Regions from separate parts of the Flavobacterium labens genome, predicted to be linked through region 2. Evidence: riboswitches for the same ligand, from Rfam matches in the RefSeq annotation. Region 2 holds a riboswitch; the other holds the start of a gene.
The links. A riboswitch is a leader RNA that binds a small molecule or an ion and turns the genes downstream of it on or off. The one in region 2 is predicted to bind cobalamin.
Positions count from the first base shown of each region.

Region 1: it holds a riboswitch for cobalamin, as region 2 does, so the genes downstream of both, metE (5-methyltetrahydropteroyltriglutamate--homocysteine S-methyltransferase) here and ACNQF8_RS06870 (TonB-dependent receptor plug domain-containing protein) in region 2, are expected to answer to the same signal.

Region 1 covers NZ_JBLVPL010000001.1:621,141-629,663, forward strand. The annotation lists gene ACNQF8_RS02645 (Rne/Rng family ribonuclease) at 1-431, shown strand, start outside; gene ACNQF8_RS02650 (nucleoside deaminase) at 640-1,083, opposite strand; gene ACNQF8_RS02655 (energy transducer TonB) at 1,143-1,994, shown strand; gene ACNQF8_RS02660 (1-deoxy-D-xylulose-5-phosphate synthase) at 2,178-3,959, shown strand; gene ACNQF8_RS02665 (DUF3078 domain-containing protein) at 3,998-5,032, shown strand; gene ACNQF8_RS02670 (deoxyguanosinetriphosphate triphosphohydrolase) at 5,036-6,382, opposite strand; cobalamin riboswitch at 6,594-6,787, shown strand; gene metE (5-methyltetrahydropteroyltriglutamate--homocysteine S-methyltransferase) at 6,975-8,523, shown strand, end outside.
Region 2 covers NZ_JBLVPL010000002.1:53,150-61,672, forward strand. The annotation lists gene ACNQF8_RS06840 (DUF4252 domain-containing protein) at 1-2, opposite strand, end outside; gene ACNQF8_RS06845 (DUF4252 domain-containing protein) at 4-579, opposite strand; gene ACNQF8_RS06850 (hypothetical protein) at 634-1,119, opposite strand; gene ACNQF8_RS06855 (RNA polymerase sigma factor) at 1,106-1,615, opposite strand; gene ACNQF8_RS06860 (S41 family peptidase) at 1,736-3,187, shown strand; gene ACNQF8_RS06865 (N-acetylmuramoyl-L-alanine amidase) at 3,257-3,877, shown strand; gene ACNQF8_RS06870 (TonB-dependent receptor plug domain-containing protein) at 4,027-5,937, opposite strand; cobalamin riboswitch at 6,015-6,291, opposite strand; gene cobC (alpha-ribazole phosphatase) at 6,331-6,867, opposite strand; gene ACNQF8_RS06880 (adenosylcobinamide-GDP ribazoletransferase) at 6,852-7,658, opposite strand; gene cobT (nicotinate-nucleotide--dimethylbenzimidazole phosphoribosyltransferase) at 7,715-8,523, opposite strand, start outside.

The DNA.
Region 1 (8,523 bases), on a different contig from region 2:
TGTCAAATCCTGAAAATCGTAAAGTGTTGTTCGATTTCTTGAAAGAAGAAATGAGCGATGATAAAGCAAAACACAAGATCTTACCTCCGAGTAAATTTGGATTAGTTCAAATTACAAGACAAAGAGTAAGACCTGAAGTAAATATTAAAACTAGAGAAGAAGATCCAAACAATGAAAGTGGCGAAATTGAAGCGCCAATTCAAATCATTGATAAAATTGCTTTTGATTTAGAAAGAGTATTAAAAAACCACAAAGATGTTGTGCTTAATGTACATCCTTTTGTGGCCGCATACCTTACCAAAGGTTTTCCATCATTACGTTCAAAATGGTTTCTTGAGCATAAAAAATGGGTGAAAATTATACCTCGTGATGCTTACACGTATTTAGAATATCATTTCTACGACAAAAAAGAAAATGCTGTCATAGAATAAATTACAAACTCCTCAAGAAATTGGGGAGTTTTTTTTTGCGTCATTGCGAGATTTTTCGAAGCAATCTGTAAATTATAATTTATTTGTTTTTAGGAGCTATTTCCAGCTATCCGCTATATCTTTTGCAAAGCTGCCAGCCTTCAAAAGGCTGGCAGCTTTGCAAAAGGATGCCGCTTCTATCTGGGCTAGAGTATTTAAGAGAAGAATATTATTTCCTTCTCTCGACAAAAAATCGCTTCATCAACTCCGAAGCTTCATTAGCCAAAATCCCCGAAACAACAGTTGTCTTAGGATGCAATTGCGTTCCCATTTTTACAAAACCGCGATTTTCATCGCTTGCACCATACACAATTTTCGAAATTTGACTCCAGTACAAAGCGCCTGCACACATCTGGCAAGGTTCCAGTGTGACATATAGTGTACAACCTATTAAATATTTCCCACCAAGATAATTCGCAGCAGCAGTGATTGATTGCATTTCGGCGTGGGCCGTAACGTCATGTAATAATTCGGTTAAATTATGACTTCTGGCAATGACCTTATTATCAATGACAATTAGAGCGCCAACAGGAATTTCGCCTTTTTCAAAAGCCATTTCAGCTTCCTGCAAAGCTTTTTTCATGAAATATTCGTCGGTAAATGGGTTTATCATACAGCAAAAGTAAGGATTTGAAATAATTTTCGTTAGTTTTATAATCAGAAACGTAAAGTATGGTAAGGAAATATAAAATCACAATTTCGGAACCTTGTCAAGAGGATTGGAACAAAATGACTCCAAATGACCAAGGTCGTTTTTGTATGAGTTGCGCTAAAACTGTTGTAGATTTCACTGCAATGTTACCTGAAGAAGTGCAGCATTTTTTCATCCAAAATCAAAACCAGAATATCTGTGGTAGAATGAGAAAATCGCAATTAGATTCGATTACCATTCAAATCCCGAGTCGTGCACTTTATATTCAAACTCAGTATCACAAAATGTTTTTGTTAGCATTGTTTATCACAATGGGAACCACTTTGTTTAGTTGTGCCGATAATAATGGAAACAAACAAAAAATTGATGCTGTTGAAGTGGTTAAAGACAGTACAAAAGCATCTCGAATAACTGTTGGCATGATGTTGCCAGAAAAAAACAATACCCAAAACCATGTTCAACCTCCAGCACCAGCAACCAAGGTAAATCATGTAAAATTTATAAATCCCCAAACAATTGCTTGCGAAGAAACAACAAAGAACGAGACTGTTGTTGAAGATGTAATTTACAATGGAGGTATTGGTTTCGAATTCCCTCCAGAATATAAAGGCGGGATTGAAAAATTTTATACTTTTTTTAAAGAAGAGTTCAAACATCCAGAAAATATAAAAAATAAAATTACCGAAATCTCAATCTCATTCGTTGTCGATAAAGACGGCTCATTAACCTATGTCAAACCCCAATCTGAAATTGACGAAGCTTTAGAAAGTGAAATTATTAGAGTTTTGAAATTATGTCCTAAATGGAAACCAGGTGAACAAAATGGTAAAAAAACACGAACATTATACACTGCACCTATTTCTTTGATCTAAACAAAATAGTTTTGACAAAGCATATTTATATAACTAATCGTAGCTGTTTCAAAAAGCAGCCAATCTAGACTTAGTTGACCCATTTAATTAACTACCTGTATATCGTAAGACTGGTATTAGAATCGTCTTAAATTGAAAAAAAGATTCCAATTTAAAACCGTAAATTTGCTTTTTATAAAAACAATGAAATACAATTTACTTTCAAACATCAATAACCCAACCGATTTACGCTTGCTTGATGAAGCGCAACTTCCTCAAGTTGCCCAAGAATTACGCGATTTCATTATCGACGTTGTAGCTGTAAAAGAAGGTCATCTCGGTGCAAGCTTAGGAGTCATCGAATTGACAATTGCCTTGCATTATGTTTTTGACACACCAAACGATTTATTGATTTGGGACGTAGGTCATCAAGCCTACGTCCATAAAATACTGACCGGTCGAAGAGAAAATTTTCATACCAACAGGCAACTCGGCGGTATTTCCGGTTTCCCAAAAAGAAGTGAAAGTATTTACGATGCTTTTGGCGTAGGCCACTCCTCTACTTCTATTTCGGCAGCATTAGGAATGGCATTAGCTTCTAATTTGAAAGGCGAGTTCAACAAACAACACATTGCAGTAATTGGCGATGCCTCCATAGCCTCAGGGATGGCTTTTGAGGGCTTAAATCACGCCGGAGTTACAGATGCTAATTTACTGGTAATTCTCAATGATAACGCTATCGGGATTGACCCAAGTGTAGGTGCTTTGAAACAATACCTCACTGCTGTAAAAGAAGGAAAAAATCCGAGGCAAAATAACATGATTAAATCATTAAATTTTGATTATTCGGGGCCTATTGACGGACATGATCTTTTTGCCGTGATTAAAGAATTAAAGCGTTTGCAAAAGATAAAAGGTCCAAAATTCCTTCATATAATTACCACAAAAGGAAAAGGACTGCAGCAAGCCGAGGACGATCAGGTGAAATACCATGCTCCTGGAAAATTTGACGCTGCAACAGGAGAAATTCACATTAAATCCGAAGAAAATTTACCTCCAAAATATCAAGATGTTTTTGGCTTGACCGTATTGGATTTGGCTAAAAGTAACGAAAAAATTATAGGAATCACACCGGCAATGCCATCCGGAAGTTCGTTAAAATTTATGATGGATGCTTTCCCAAAACGTGCTTTTGACGTAGGAATTGCTGAACAGCACGCGGTAACTTTAGCCGCCGGAATGGCAACACAAGGAATGGTAGTTTATTGCAATATTTACTCGACATTTTTACAAAGAGCATACGACCAAATAATCCACGATGTGGCGCTACAAAATCTTCCGGTAATTTTTTGTTTGGACAGAGCAGGTTTAGTGGGAGAAGACGGAGCAACCCACCACGGTGTTTTCGATTTGGCTTATTTGCGTTGCATTCCTAACATGATTGTTTATGCCCCAATAAATGAAATAGCGTTGCAAAATATTTTATATACTGCTCAATTAGGATTAAATCATCCTATAGCCATTCGATACCCGAGAGGTCGCGGTGTCATTCAAGATTGGCAAACGAAACATTTTGGAAACTATGAGAAATTAGCAATTGGAAAAAGTATTTGCATAAAACAAGGTTCAAAAGTAGCCGTTTTATCCAATGGAACTATTGGCAATAATGTCTCTTTGGCTATAGCCAAAATAAAACATCCAGAAAATATTGCGCTTTATGATTTTTCGTTTGTTAAACCGTTAGACGAAAAGGCATTAAACACTATTTTCACTGAATTTACAACTATAGTGACTATAGAAGACGGAACTGTAAAAGGCGGTTTTGGAAGTGCAATTCTCGAGTTTGCCTCAGAAAATAATTATACCTCAAAAATTACTGTTTTGGGTATTCCTGATGAGTTTATTGAACATGGAACTGTAGCCGAATTACAACAATATTGCAAAATTGACGTTAAAAGTCTTGAAATACTTTTTTCGAGTTATTAAAATAATTATTTTGCAACCTCAAATACAACTAGCCCAAAATGAAATTATTAACCTACACTTTCCTTTTACTAACATTTACAATCTCATTCAATTGTTTCTCTCAAGAAGTAAGAATCACACCGTTATCTGACACACTTAGACCAATAACAACGCTATCAACAGCAAATAGACCGCTGAAAGTAGCACTGAAAATTCAAACCCTAACGCATTACCTTCCGTTATCCTATTGGAGCAAAAAAAACAGTTTAGGCTTTGACATCTCTGAAGTTGCCTTTGTTAACTGGAGTGCCGGAGGAACAAGTTCGATTTCAGGATTGTTTAAAGGAAAATTTCATCGAGTTTATGCCCGTAGTAATTACAACTGGTCAAATGAGTTAATCGTTAAATACGGATTGAATAAACAAGACGGAATTGATATACGAAAAACAGAAGACGCAATACAATTAAACTCTACATTTGGCTACAGAAAAGATACTCTTTCTAACTGGTATCATTCGGCTAAATTTAATTTTAATACGCAATTCACAAACGGTTACGCCTATCCAAATACTGAAAAAGCAATCTCAAAACCCTTTGCACCTGCCTATATTTTTATGGGTGTAGGCGCTGAAAATATCGATAAGGATAAAAAAAGAACATTTTATATCTCACCGTTTACATTTAAAACCACCTTGGTTTTAGATCAAAGATTAGCTAATCAAGGTGCTTTTGGAGTTGCTAAAGCCACCTACGACTTGGATGGAAATTTACTTACCGAAGGAGAAACATCAAAAATGGAACTTGGATTCTTAGTTACCAATAAATACAAAAAAGAAATCTTCAAAAACATTAATCTGGAAAATCGCTTAAGCTTATATTCTGATTATATAAACCGTTTTGGAAATATAGATGTAGATTGCGACTTTCTAGTAGAGCTTGTGGTAAATCAATATGTGAAAGCAAATATTGGAGCTCATGTTATTTATGATGACGATATCAAATCTAAAAGAGAAATCGAAGGAATACAAGTAACAGAAGGTCCAAAAACACAAGTTCGACAAGCCATTGGTGTTGGAATCGAATATATATTCTAAAAATTAATTCTTCTTTCTACCATTAATAGTTTCAAACAATTCAAGTGCATTCCCGTCAGTCAAAAGCGACACATAATGGCAAATATGAAGTAATCTTCCATAAAGATTCTCTTTTTCCAAATGGTGTTTCTCAGGCAACATTTTCAGAATTAAAGAGTCGTAATTAGAAGCAGTTCCGTTGAATTTATTATTGAAAGCCGTTATGAATTTATCCAACAAAGTTTGAATAATCTGATAGCCGACAATTTCTTTCTCAATAACTTCGCGGCTTTGATAAATGTTTTTAACACTGATTTTAATAATATCATCCATCTGTGCTTTGTACTTACTTTTATCCATGATAGCAAATGGGAATTTACCATCCATAATTAATGCTTCATTTTCGATAAAAACTTTGACTGCATCATTAATTAAACTACCAATTGCCAAAGCACGCAAATAACTGATTCTATCTTCTTTGGTTTCTAAAGTCTTGTATTTTGAAGTATCAATGCTGTCTTTTACCAATTTTATCAAATATTCCAACGCAAAATCTTCGGAAACTAATCCTAAATTGATTCCGTCTTCAAAATCAATAATGGTGTAACAAATATCATCTGCAGCTTCGACTAAATACGCCAAAGGATGCCTTTCGAAACCAATACTGTCTCCGGATTTATTTGGAATCAAACCCATATCAGAAGCTACATCTTGAAAAAAAGCTTTTTCGGTTTGAAAGAAACCGTATTTTTTATCGGCTATGTCTTTTGTTGGTTTTTTAGGTAAACTTTCTTTTGGATATTTCATGAAAGCACCAAGAGTTGCATACGAAATTCGAAGTCCGCCTTCAATTCCGGGACGACTGGCCGTCAGTACCGAAAATCCATTTGCATTTCCTTCAAAATCAATTAAATCTTGCCATTCTTTTGCCGTAAGTTGATCTTTATATTGTTGCCCTTTTCCAATGGAGAAATATTCGCCAATTGCTTTTTCACCGGAATGTCCAAAAGGCGGATTCCCTATATCATGAGCCAATGATGCTGCTGCAACTATAGCCCCAAAATCATTCATGTGATAGCCATGAACTTCTTTCAGATGTGGATATTTTTCGATGATTTTTTTACCAACTAATCGTCCCAAAGAACGCCCCACAACCGAGACTTCTAGACTGTGCGTCAATCTGGTATGCACAAAATCAGTTTTTGACAAGGGAATAACTTGTGTTTTATCCTGCAAACTTCTAAAAGCGGACGAGAAAATAATACGGTCATAATCAACTTCAAAACCCAAGCGGGTGTCGTCTTGTTCTACACGCAATCTTTTGCCTTTGTCGCCTTGTCGTCTTAGTGATAAAAGTTGTTCCCAGTTCATGATTTCTTTTTAAAATTTCTTTCCAAAGATAGAAGAAATTGACACATTATCAAGTGAAATAAAGTCAGGTATGGCTTTATTTATATGAAAAATATAAAGTATCTCCTCCTATTAATACAATATCCTAAAAATAACAAATTAACAAACCTATCGAAAAAAACTTCAAAGGATTAGTGTTACTTTTGTACCGAATTTAAGTTCTTAATTTATTTCTTCATCAACCGATAAGGGTTTTACTTAACTGTAGATTAATAGGGAATCGTGTGTAAATCACGAACTGTCGCGCAACTGTAAGTAACACAAAAAGTTTTTATCTGAAAAAAGATCCACTGTATGCCAATGGCAAATGGGAAGGATGATAAAAATGTTACAAGTCAGGAGACCTGCCTTTTATCGAATTGACAATGCTTTCGCGATTTGAAGCAATAGTCAGGTATGGTGCGTTCTTAACACAATGAGCATGACTATTTATGCCTTATTGTGCATTTCTCTTTTGCAACGTATTCTCCTTTCTACTTTTCATTTCTAACGAGCATTCTGAAATGCATCAAGAGCTTTTAATTGATTTATTCATCATTTAAAAAGCAACAAAATGCTAACAAACAATCTTGGCTACCCGCGAATTGGTAGCAACAGAGAATTAAAAAAAGCCTGTGAATCGTACTGGGCAGGAAAAATTTCAGTAGACGAACTTTTGGCTGTAGGCGCAACTATCCGCAAGGAAAACTGGCAATTACAAGTCGAGGCTGGAATCGATTTAATCCCTTCTAACGACTTTTCGTTTTACGATCAAGTACTGGATTTATCACTCACATTAGGTGTTATTCCAAAGCGCTATCAAGAATTAGCAAAAACTAACTCCACTATCGATTTGTATTTTGCCATGGCAAGAGGTTCACAAAAAGACGGACAAGATGTCGTTGCTATGGAAATGACAAAATGGTTTGACACCAATTACCATTATATCGTACCCGAATTCACAAAAGATCAAGAATTCAAATTATTCTCCGAAAAATTAATCAACGAATTCAAAGAAGCCAATACCTTAGGAATCGCTACAAAACCAGTTCTAATAGGACCCGTTACTTATTTACTTCTTGGAAAAGAAAAGGAAGCAGGTTTCCATAGAATTGATCTTATCGAAAAATTACTTCCTGTATATTTTGAAATTCTTCAAAAACTGGAGAATGAAAAAGTAGAGTGGATTCAATTTGACGAACCATTTTTAGCTTTGAATCTAACAGATAAAGAAAGAAGTGCTATCACTTATGTGTATACCGAAATCAACAAACGTTTCCCTAAAATCAAATTGATTCTTGCTAATTATTTTGATTGTTTTGGCGAAAATCTTGACACTGTTCTCGCCTTACCTGTTCATACTTTGCATTTAGACTTGGTGCGTTGTCATTCTCAATTGGATGACATTCTGGAATCACGACAATTATCAGCCAATGTAAATCTTTCGCTTGGTGTTGTAGATGGTAGAAATATCTGGAAAAATGATTTCAAAAAATCTTTAGCCCTTATCAAAAAAGCAACGGACGCACTTAGCGAAAATAGAATACTAATTGCGCCATCGTGCTCTCTTATTCACTCGCCGTGTGATTTGGAATTAGAAACCAACAACGCAACACTAACTCCTGAAATTAAGCAATGGCTGGCTTTCGCCAAACAAAAAACAGAGGAAATAGTACTGCTTAAATATTTTGCTTCAAATGAAATAGACATCAGTAATTCTATCCGTTTTGAAGAAAACACGATTGCCAATAAAAACCGAAAAACATCAAAATTAATCCATAACGATGCGGTAAAAAATCGTGTTACCAGCATTACAACCGGCGATGATCAAAGACAAAATCCATTTTCCATTCGTAGAGAAAAACAAATAGACGTATTGAATCTTCCTTTGTTTCCAACGACAACTATTGGTTCTTTCCCTCAAACTGCCGAAGTGCGCAGCTGGAGAGCAAAGTTTAAAAAAGGAGAATTAAATCAACAACAATACGATGATTTACTTCAAAAAGAAACCGAAGAAACGATTCGCTTTCAAGAAGAAACCGGTATTGATGTTTTGGTTCACGGAGAATTTGAACGCAATGACATGGTGGAATATTTTGGAGAGCAACTCGATGGATTTACGT
Region 2 (8,523 bases):
ATCTTATTTTTTCCCTTTAGTTGCTTTCTTCAAATCTTCCCCACCAGGAATTTTCATCTTATTAGTCAGAACGGACAGTTCGTCTAAATCGAAATTACCTTTCAAAGACATTAAAACCGTATCGTCATTTTTAGCACCTTCAATGAACATAAACAATTCTCTTATTTGAGAATCACTTGCTCCTGATTTTACTGAAATTTTAATACTTCTGCCATTCTCATTCACACGCATTAGTTCTTCTAATCCTGCTGTTTTTATGTACTTATCAGCTACAACTTTCATTTCGCCTTCTATTCTGGTACTTTTAGTGGTAAACACTTTCAAATCATCCAGTTTTTTTATCAAGCTCAAGTATTGTTGTGTTTCTTTATCAGAAGCATCCATTTTTACTTTGCTCATCAAATCAAACATTTTTTTATTGACAATGATTGATGTTACACCTTCCTGCCCATCAAATTTATCAAAAGCCGCTTGCGCAAAAAATGTACTTGAAACTAATGCAAATACTAATGTGAGTATAATCTTTTTACTCTTATTGAAATTATTGTTCATTTTGTTATTATTGATTGTTGATTTCATTTTTTTAAATTGTTATGGTTTAAAATTATTTTTTTTACTGTTTACTCAAGGTAATTAAGAACCACCGGACTGTTTTTTTGTATTAATGAATATTTTGTCCTTCGTGGTTTGATACTCTTGAATATACTGTACACTTTCTATGCCAACATTTACATTATTTGATAATAATGATAATGCTTTTTGAGTTGCTTTAAAAGCTTCTTCAGGATCGTCATATGTTCCTAAATCTTTACTTTTAGTTACAACATCAGCACTGTAATAAGCATAGGTTCCTATTCCCAGCAAAACAACAACCGAAGCCGCAATTGATATCCACGTAACATTACGTTTTTTATCCCGAGGCCTCGGGAGTAGCGGAATTTCTGGCGTAAACTGATGCCCTTTTGCAAGAGAGAAATACCCAAATATAGGTTTGTATTGTTCTAAATGCTGCGCAACATTCGATGAAGAAAAATAATTACGTAATTCATTTTCCTCTGCAATACTGGTTTCTCCCTGAAAGTATTTTTCTAATAAATCTTCTATTTTAACTAATTCCATAATTGTGTGTTTCTGTCATATAATCCCGTATCGTTTTCCTTGCTCTTGAAAGCGCCACCCGAATCGCGCTCTCATTCATGTCCAATATTTTTGCGATTTCTTCAAATTCGTATTGTTCAATATCCCGCATTTGAATAATCAATCTTTGCTGAACGGGTAATTTATCCATTATTTTTTCCACCCAGTTCAAACTGTCTTGGTCTTCCATTTTCTTCTCCAGACCCGGTTCTCTATCAACATAATTTGTATGAACGATTTTGAGATTCCCTGTTCTTTTCGATTTTAGCTGATCCAAACAATAATTTTTGGTCATTGTCATTGCAAATGCTTCAACACTGCTATACCCCGCTAAATTTCCATTTTTACTCCATAATTTCACCAAAACTTCCTGAGTAGCATCTTCGGCTTCCTCAGTACTCACGAGCAAGCGCTTAGCCAGCCTAAATACTTTATCTTTAAAAGGAGTGACGAGTAGCACAAACTCATTTTGGTTCATAAAAAATTAGGTTTTTAAACTGGTTATATAATCTAGACGACTCATTTTTATTTTTGTAACAAAAAACATAAAATAAAACTAAAGTTAGTATTTTTACGTTAATTATATTAAAACCTACATATGAGAACAAGTTTCAAATTTACGCTTTTATTACTTATGGCAGTTTTCACTTTCCAAAGCTGTCAAGACAATGATGATTTAGCTCCACCAGCCAGTTTAGACATACAAGATTTTATTTGGAAAGGGATGAACCAATATTACTTATGGCAAGCAGATGTTCCAAATCTAGACGATGATAAATTTGCAGACCAAGCTGCATTAAATATATTTCTAAAAGGATATACCGTTCCCGAGGATTTGTTTGATGCGCTTAGAGTTGACAAAACCATAGATCGTTTTAGTTGGATTGTGGATGACTATTTAGAACTCGAAGGAACGCTCCAAGGAACCACTAAAAATAATGGTGTTGATTTTGGTTTAAGCAGAAAACCAGGAAGTACTACTGAAATATTTGGTTACGTACGTTATATCATTGCAAATTCAGATGCATCGAACAAGAACATCAAACGTGGTGATTATTTTACTGCCGTAAATGGAACTCAGCTTACTTTGACTAACTATGAGTCGCTATTATTTGGTTCCAACGAAAATTACACATTAAATCTAGCTGATTATAACGGAACAACAATTGTTTCTAACGGAAAATCAGTTGAATTAACAAAAACTGTTTTATCTGAAAATCCAATTTTAATCAACAAAGTAATCACTTCAGGTTCACATAAAATAGGGTATTTGATGTACAATGGTTTTTATGCCAATTATGACACGCAATTGAATGAAGCGTTTGCTTCTCTAAAATCACAAGGAGTTACAGACTTGGTTTTGGATTTACGTTATAACGGAGGTGGTTCTGTGCAAACGGCTACACGATTAGCGAGTATGATTACCGGACAGTTCACAGGACAAGTATTTGCTAAACAACAATGGAATGCTAAAATTAACGCGTATTTCGAAACTAACAATCCCGCAGCTTTAATAAATAGCTTTACTGACAAAATTGGAACTACAGCAATAAACAGTTTAAACTTAACTAAAGTTTACATCTTGACTACTCAAAGCACAGCATCAGCAAGTGAGTTAGTAATTAACGGATTAGAACCTCATATCAATGTAATACAAATTGGCGATGTAACTGTGGGGAAAAATGTAGGGTCGGTTACACTATATGACTCCCCTACTTTTGGTTCCGAAAATAGAAACCCAAATCACAAGTACGCCATGCAGCCGATTGTATTGAAAATTGTGAATTCAACCGGTTTTGGAGATTATTTCAATGGATTACAACCTGATTATTTATTAAAAGAAACAATTAGCACTTATGGCGTTCTTGGAGATCCTTCTGAACCTTTATTGAGTACCGCAATAGGAAAAATAACAGGAACAACCAGAATGTTGAAACAAAATACTGGTATAAACTTTGAGTTTTTCAAAGATTCTAAATCAATCAAAGGAATCCAAAACCAAATGTACATTGAGAAAGCTCCAGAAGGACTTTTGAAAGCATTGGAATAAAATAAAAATAACACAATAAAATTGTTTTTTGTAAGTTATTATTGAATAACCTATTTAAATCAAAACCACATGAAAAAATCAATTCCGTTATTTTTAGCCTTTGCTACCATTGTATCTTTCGCATTTGTAAAACCAAATAGTAAAGCACCTAAACAAATTAATGTCGTTATTGATGCTGGACATGGTGGATCCGATTTTGGAGCTACTTCAAGCAGCAGCACTGAAAAACAAATTGTAGAACAAATCACTAACAAAATCAAATTTTTAAATAAAAACGAAAATGTTAGTGTTCATGTTACCAGAATTGGAGATGAATTTCTGTCTTTGAGTGATCGTTCAGTAATCATTAACAAAATCAAACCTGATTTAGTTTTATCATTGCATGTCAATAAAAGTTCAAATTTGGCAAAATCAGGAATGGAATTTTACATTGCAAATGAATCGATTGCAAATGAAAAATCAAATAAAATTGCGAATGAACTTCGTAATAAATTCATTCAAAAAACTAATTTAAAAGCATCTGAAATAAAGAAAGCTCCTTTTTTTATTTTAAAAAAATCGGAAGTACCGGCAGTGCTTGTTGAATTAGGTTACATGTCTAATCTAACTGATAGAGAATATCTGACTAATGATTTGGAACAAAATAAAATTGCAGCCACTATAATAGAATTCATCTCAGAATTGAAATAAAATAACTTTAAATAAAAAAGAGGCTTTCAGTGATGAAAGCCTCTTTTTTTTATTACAAATCAAAGAATCAAATTTTTCCCTACAAAAAACCCGTTCCAAATTAGGGAACGGGAATTAAGAGTAAAACTGAAATAATTTTTCTTTATTTTTTAGAACAAGAAATTCAAACCTAATTTAAAATTTCTACCTCTTGTACTGTATCCTCTACTTTCGACAAAGTCTTTATCCAAAATATTATCAACTGCACCAAAAATATTCAATCTGTTTTTGATCAATTCATAACGAACATTAGCATTTACTAATTGGTAATCTTTCAAAATTTCTGATTTCAATACAGGGTCATACGTTGGCGCTGGATAGATTGTATATTCTAAATATCTGTCAGACACAAATTGGTATGCCACATTAAAAGCAAGGCGAGACGTTGCTTGAACATCTATAGCAGCATTGACTTTATGTTTAGGATTCAAGATACGAGATTGTCTTTCTAATTCTGTAAAAGTATAATTGGCATTGAATTTTACTTTATCATTAAAAGCATACGAAACCATTGTTTCAAGTCCTTTGGCTTTGTTTTTCCCATTTACATTAAAGTATTTGTAAGTCATCAAATCAAATCCTATTGCATCTTCCTCTTCCCTTTGAAAAGCTACTGCATTTAAAACCACTTTTTTATTTGCTAAACTTACTTCAAAACCAACTTCGGCTGTAGCATCTTTCTCTGGAGATAAATCCAAATCACCATACGGAGAGTACAATTGGTACAAACTTGGCGTAACAAATGCAGTACTGTAAGAAGCCAATACTTTTAATGATTCTGAAAAGCTAAACGATGGATTTACGTTGTACACTAAATTATTTCCGTATTTGCTATGAATGTTATAACGTGCTCCTGCATTTAAGTTTAATCCAAAACCAGAATTATAAACTGCCGTTACATAAGGATCAATCATATTGAATTTAGCCATCTCAGTTGTAATCGCATCATACTGGCTCACGTTTGACATTTCGTGAAACTGAAATTGTGCTCCTGTTACTATAAATAATTGAGATGAAATTTCATATTTATTAAAGGCATCAACATTGACACTTCTTGACTTTGCCTGGAATAAAGATCCGTAGCTAAAAATATCGCGATTGATTACATTGGCACCAGAGTTAATTACAAATTCTCCTTTATTGTATTTGTATTTTGGAGAAAAACCAACTCTAAATTGCTCTGAAAGACTGAAATTAGTAATATCATCCGAAAATGAACCTGCATCAAAACCGCTTTTCATTCGGTCATAATTTGCAAAGAAATCCAAGGATAATTTTTTAGTTGGTGTAAAACCAATTTTCACTATAGAATTTAATCTTGAAAAAGCATCATTTTCAAATTTAGTATTTGAATTTAATGGTTTTGCTTCAGAAATCCCTGTAGTTTCAGTACTATTTAAAGAAGCAAAATAATTTACTTTTTCAAAACCACCGTTTACAGCAAAACCCTGATTGTAATCTTGCACACTATAATTTGCTTTTTTAGCAGCTGTTTGTGTACCAATATTCACATATGCATTTCCTGCAATCGCTTTTTTGCCTGCTTTTTTTAGTGTAATATTAATCACACCCGTCGCTGCTCCAGAACCGTATAAAGTACTCGAAGCGCCTTTCATAATCTCAATACTTTCAATTTGCTCCACTGGAAGCAATCTCAAATCATACGATAAGCTAATCCCGGAAGCATCTGTTACCGGAACGCCATCAATCAAAATTAAAACCTGATGATTTCTTCCTCCGCGAATGTAAAGTCCCAAATCTTTACCATTACGACTCTGATTTCCATTAATTTCAACACCTGCTACCGCACTTAAAATAGAAGCTACTGATTGCCCTGATTTTTTCTTCAAATCCTCAGCAGTAATTTTGACGATAACTTTTCCTGATTTTTCTTTTGGCAAAGCAAATTTCGAATCGGAAACAACAACCTCATCAAGTTGTTTTGGCTCTTGATCTTGTGCATACGTGTTCATTGCAAATAACAATGCAATCGCACTAAAGCGAATGAATTTTTTGTTCATTTTTAAAATGTAAAATTTAATAAATTGGGGAGAAAAGCATAGAATGACCCATACCCAAACCTTTTTTCCCGAAAGTTTGATACTCGATGTAATAGGCAGGTCTCCTGGCTTGCGTCTTGTTGTTTACCTTCCCATCTCGTCTTTAATGACGAGACAGTGGTTTTGTAGATAACAACAAGCTTGATAGCTTACAGTTGCGGGTACAGCTCAGGATTTAGGATTCTTGATTTAGAATTCTTGATTTAGGATTTAAACCCTGAAATCTGAAATCTAAAACTTGAAATCTTTCACCTGATTCCCTTTTAATGGGGTTTGAAAATAAACAAACCTCAACCTCAATACGGCGGCAAAGATAAAATTATATTAAGTTAATAACCTAAATAATTGCGGATTTTATAATTCAATTTTAATTACAGCTCCAAAATCTACTTTATTCTGAAAAGCGTCTTTTAGTGGCAAATCCGAAATTTTACATAAAAAACTACGTATCACTCCTGCATGTGCCACAATAATAACTGGTTTTGAATTGGTTTGCTGAAGTTCATTATGCATAAAATCAATTACTCGATTGTGTAAATCCGTAAATGATTCTCCATTCGGCACGCGAACATTTACAAAATCAGTCATCCAAGGCGTAAAGTCATCCGGTGGAATTACATCCCAATTTTTCATTTCCCAATCGCCAAAATTCATTTCCATCAAACGAGAATCTTCATTTACAGCATTAATTTCTGAATTGTCTTTGATGTAATTTGCCAAAAGAACACAGCGAAGTAAAGGACTGGAATACAGATTTGCATCTTGAGGCAATTGACTCAAAACAGACTGAAAAACAGCATCATAAGGTTCCTTGATTTCTACATCTGATTGTCCGTAGCAGATTCCTTTTGGACAAACAGTTTCGGTATGGCGCACTAAATAAACTTCCATAATGCTATCACTGATATATAAAAAACCACTTCACAAACCTGTTGGGTTGCGCCCAAACAATCTCCGGTATACCCGTCAATCCATTTCTGAAAATAACGTGCTAAAAAGAATCGGGTCAGAAAAACAGGGATTAAAACCAACAGTATTTGCCACTGAAAATAGGACAAAATAACTAATGGAAGCAATCCAAAAAAGAAAGCTCCCACTACTTCTCTCCAAGAATAACTTTGTGCGATAGGTTTGCTTTTACTGGAAGCGTCCTCACGAGAATATTCATGAGTAAAAACAATCGAGATCGCCGCTAATCGACTGATAGAATGCGCGGAAAAAAAAAGCAACAGAATTATAAATTGTGGATTATAAATTATAAATTTAGGATTATCTGAGATATCAATTAATTGAGTCAATCCTTGAAATTTAAGGAATAACAACAGCATCACACCTATTGCTCCATACGCACCAATAGCACTGTCTTTCATAATTATCAGTATTTTTTCTTTGGTCCAACCGCCTCCAAAACCATCGCAAACATCAGCAAAACCATCTTCATGAAAAGCTCCGGTAACTAAAACGGAAGCAATCATAGAGAAGATTACAGCAATTTCAGGTGCTACTAAAAAATTAAAAACAGAGTATACACCAAACGCCACACTACCTACAATCCAACCAATTAATGGAAAATAACGAGACGCTTTATTTAAATAATCCGGATTGTGATCGATGGTTGCAGGACATGGAATCCTTGTATAAAACATTAATGCTGTAAAAAATATATGTAGTTCTTTTTTCATTTTTAGAATTATTTTTTGATTTTATTTCTCACGTAGAGAGGCAATGCAGTGCGTCTCTACTGACCGCTAACCCCAGCAGATTCAAAACTAGCCATGTCATTCAAGAATGCTATAGCCGACTCAATTATAGGAAAAGCAATCGCACAACCCGTGCCTTCACCCAACCTTAAATCTAGTTGCAATAGGGAACGAACTCCTAGATAATCTAATATTTTTTGGTGTCCTTGCTCCGCAGATGAATGGCAAAAAATAGCATTTTTAATAATGGACGGATTCTTTTTAAAGGCAATTAAAAAAGCAACACTACAGATAAAGCCGTCAACAAGAATCAACATATTGTCTTGTTTTGCCTGAAGCATCCCTCCTACCATTTGCATGATTTCAAATCCCCCAAAATAAGCTAACTTACTTTCTAAATCATCTGAACCATCGTAATTAGCAATACATTTTTTAAGAATACTAATTTTTTTAATCAACTGTTCATCATTTACTCCTGTGCCTTTTCCCACGCAATCCTGAATTGGTAATTCTAAAATAATGCTCATCAAAACCGAAGCTGTAGCAGTGTTACCAATACCCATTTCGCCAAAACCAATGCAATTACTGCCCGTTTTTGCAATAGAGGCAACAATTTCACTTCCTTTTATAAAACACAATTTAACTTCTGTTTTACTCATTGCGGCTCCATGTAAAAAAGAGTGTGTTCCCTTCCCTATTTTAGCCGAAATCAAATCAGTATTCATAGGGAAATCATAATTTACCCCAGCATCCACTATCGCCAATTGAATCTTATTTTGTTTACAAAACACATTGATTGCTGCTCCACCTATCAAAAAATCAGTCACCATCTGTCTGGTTACATCTT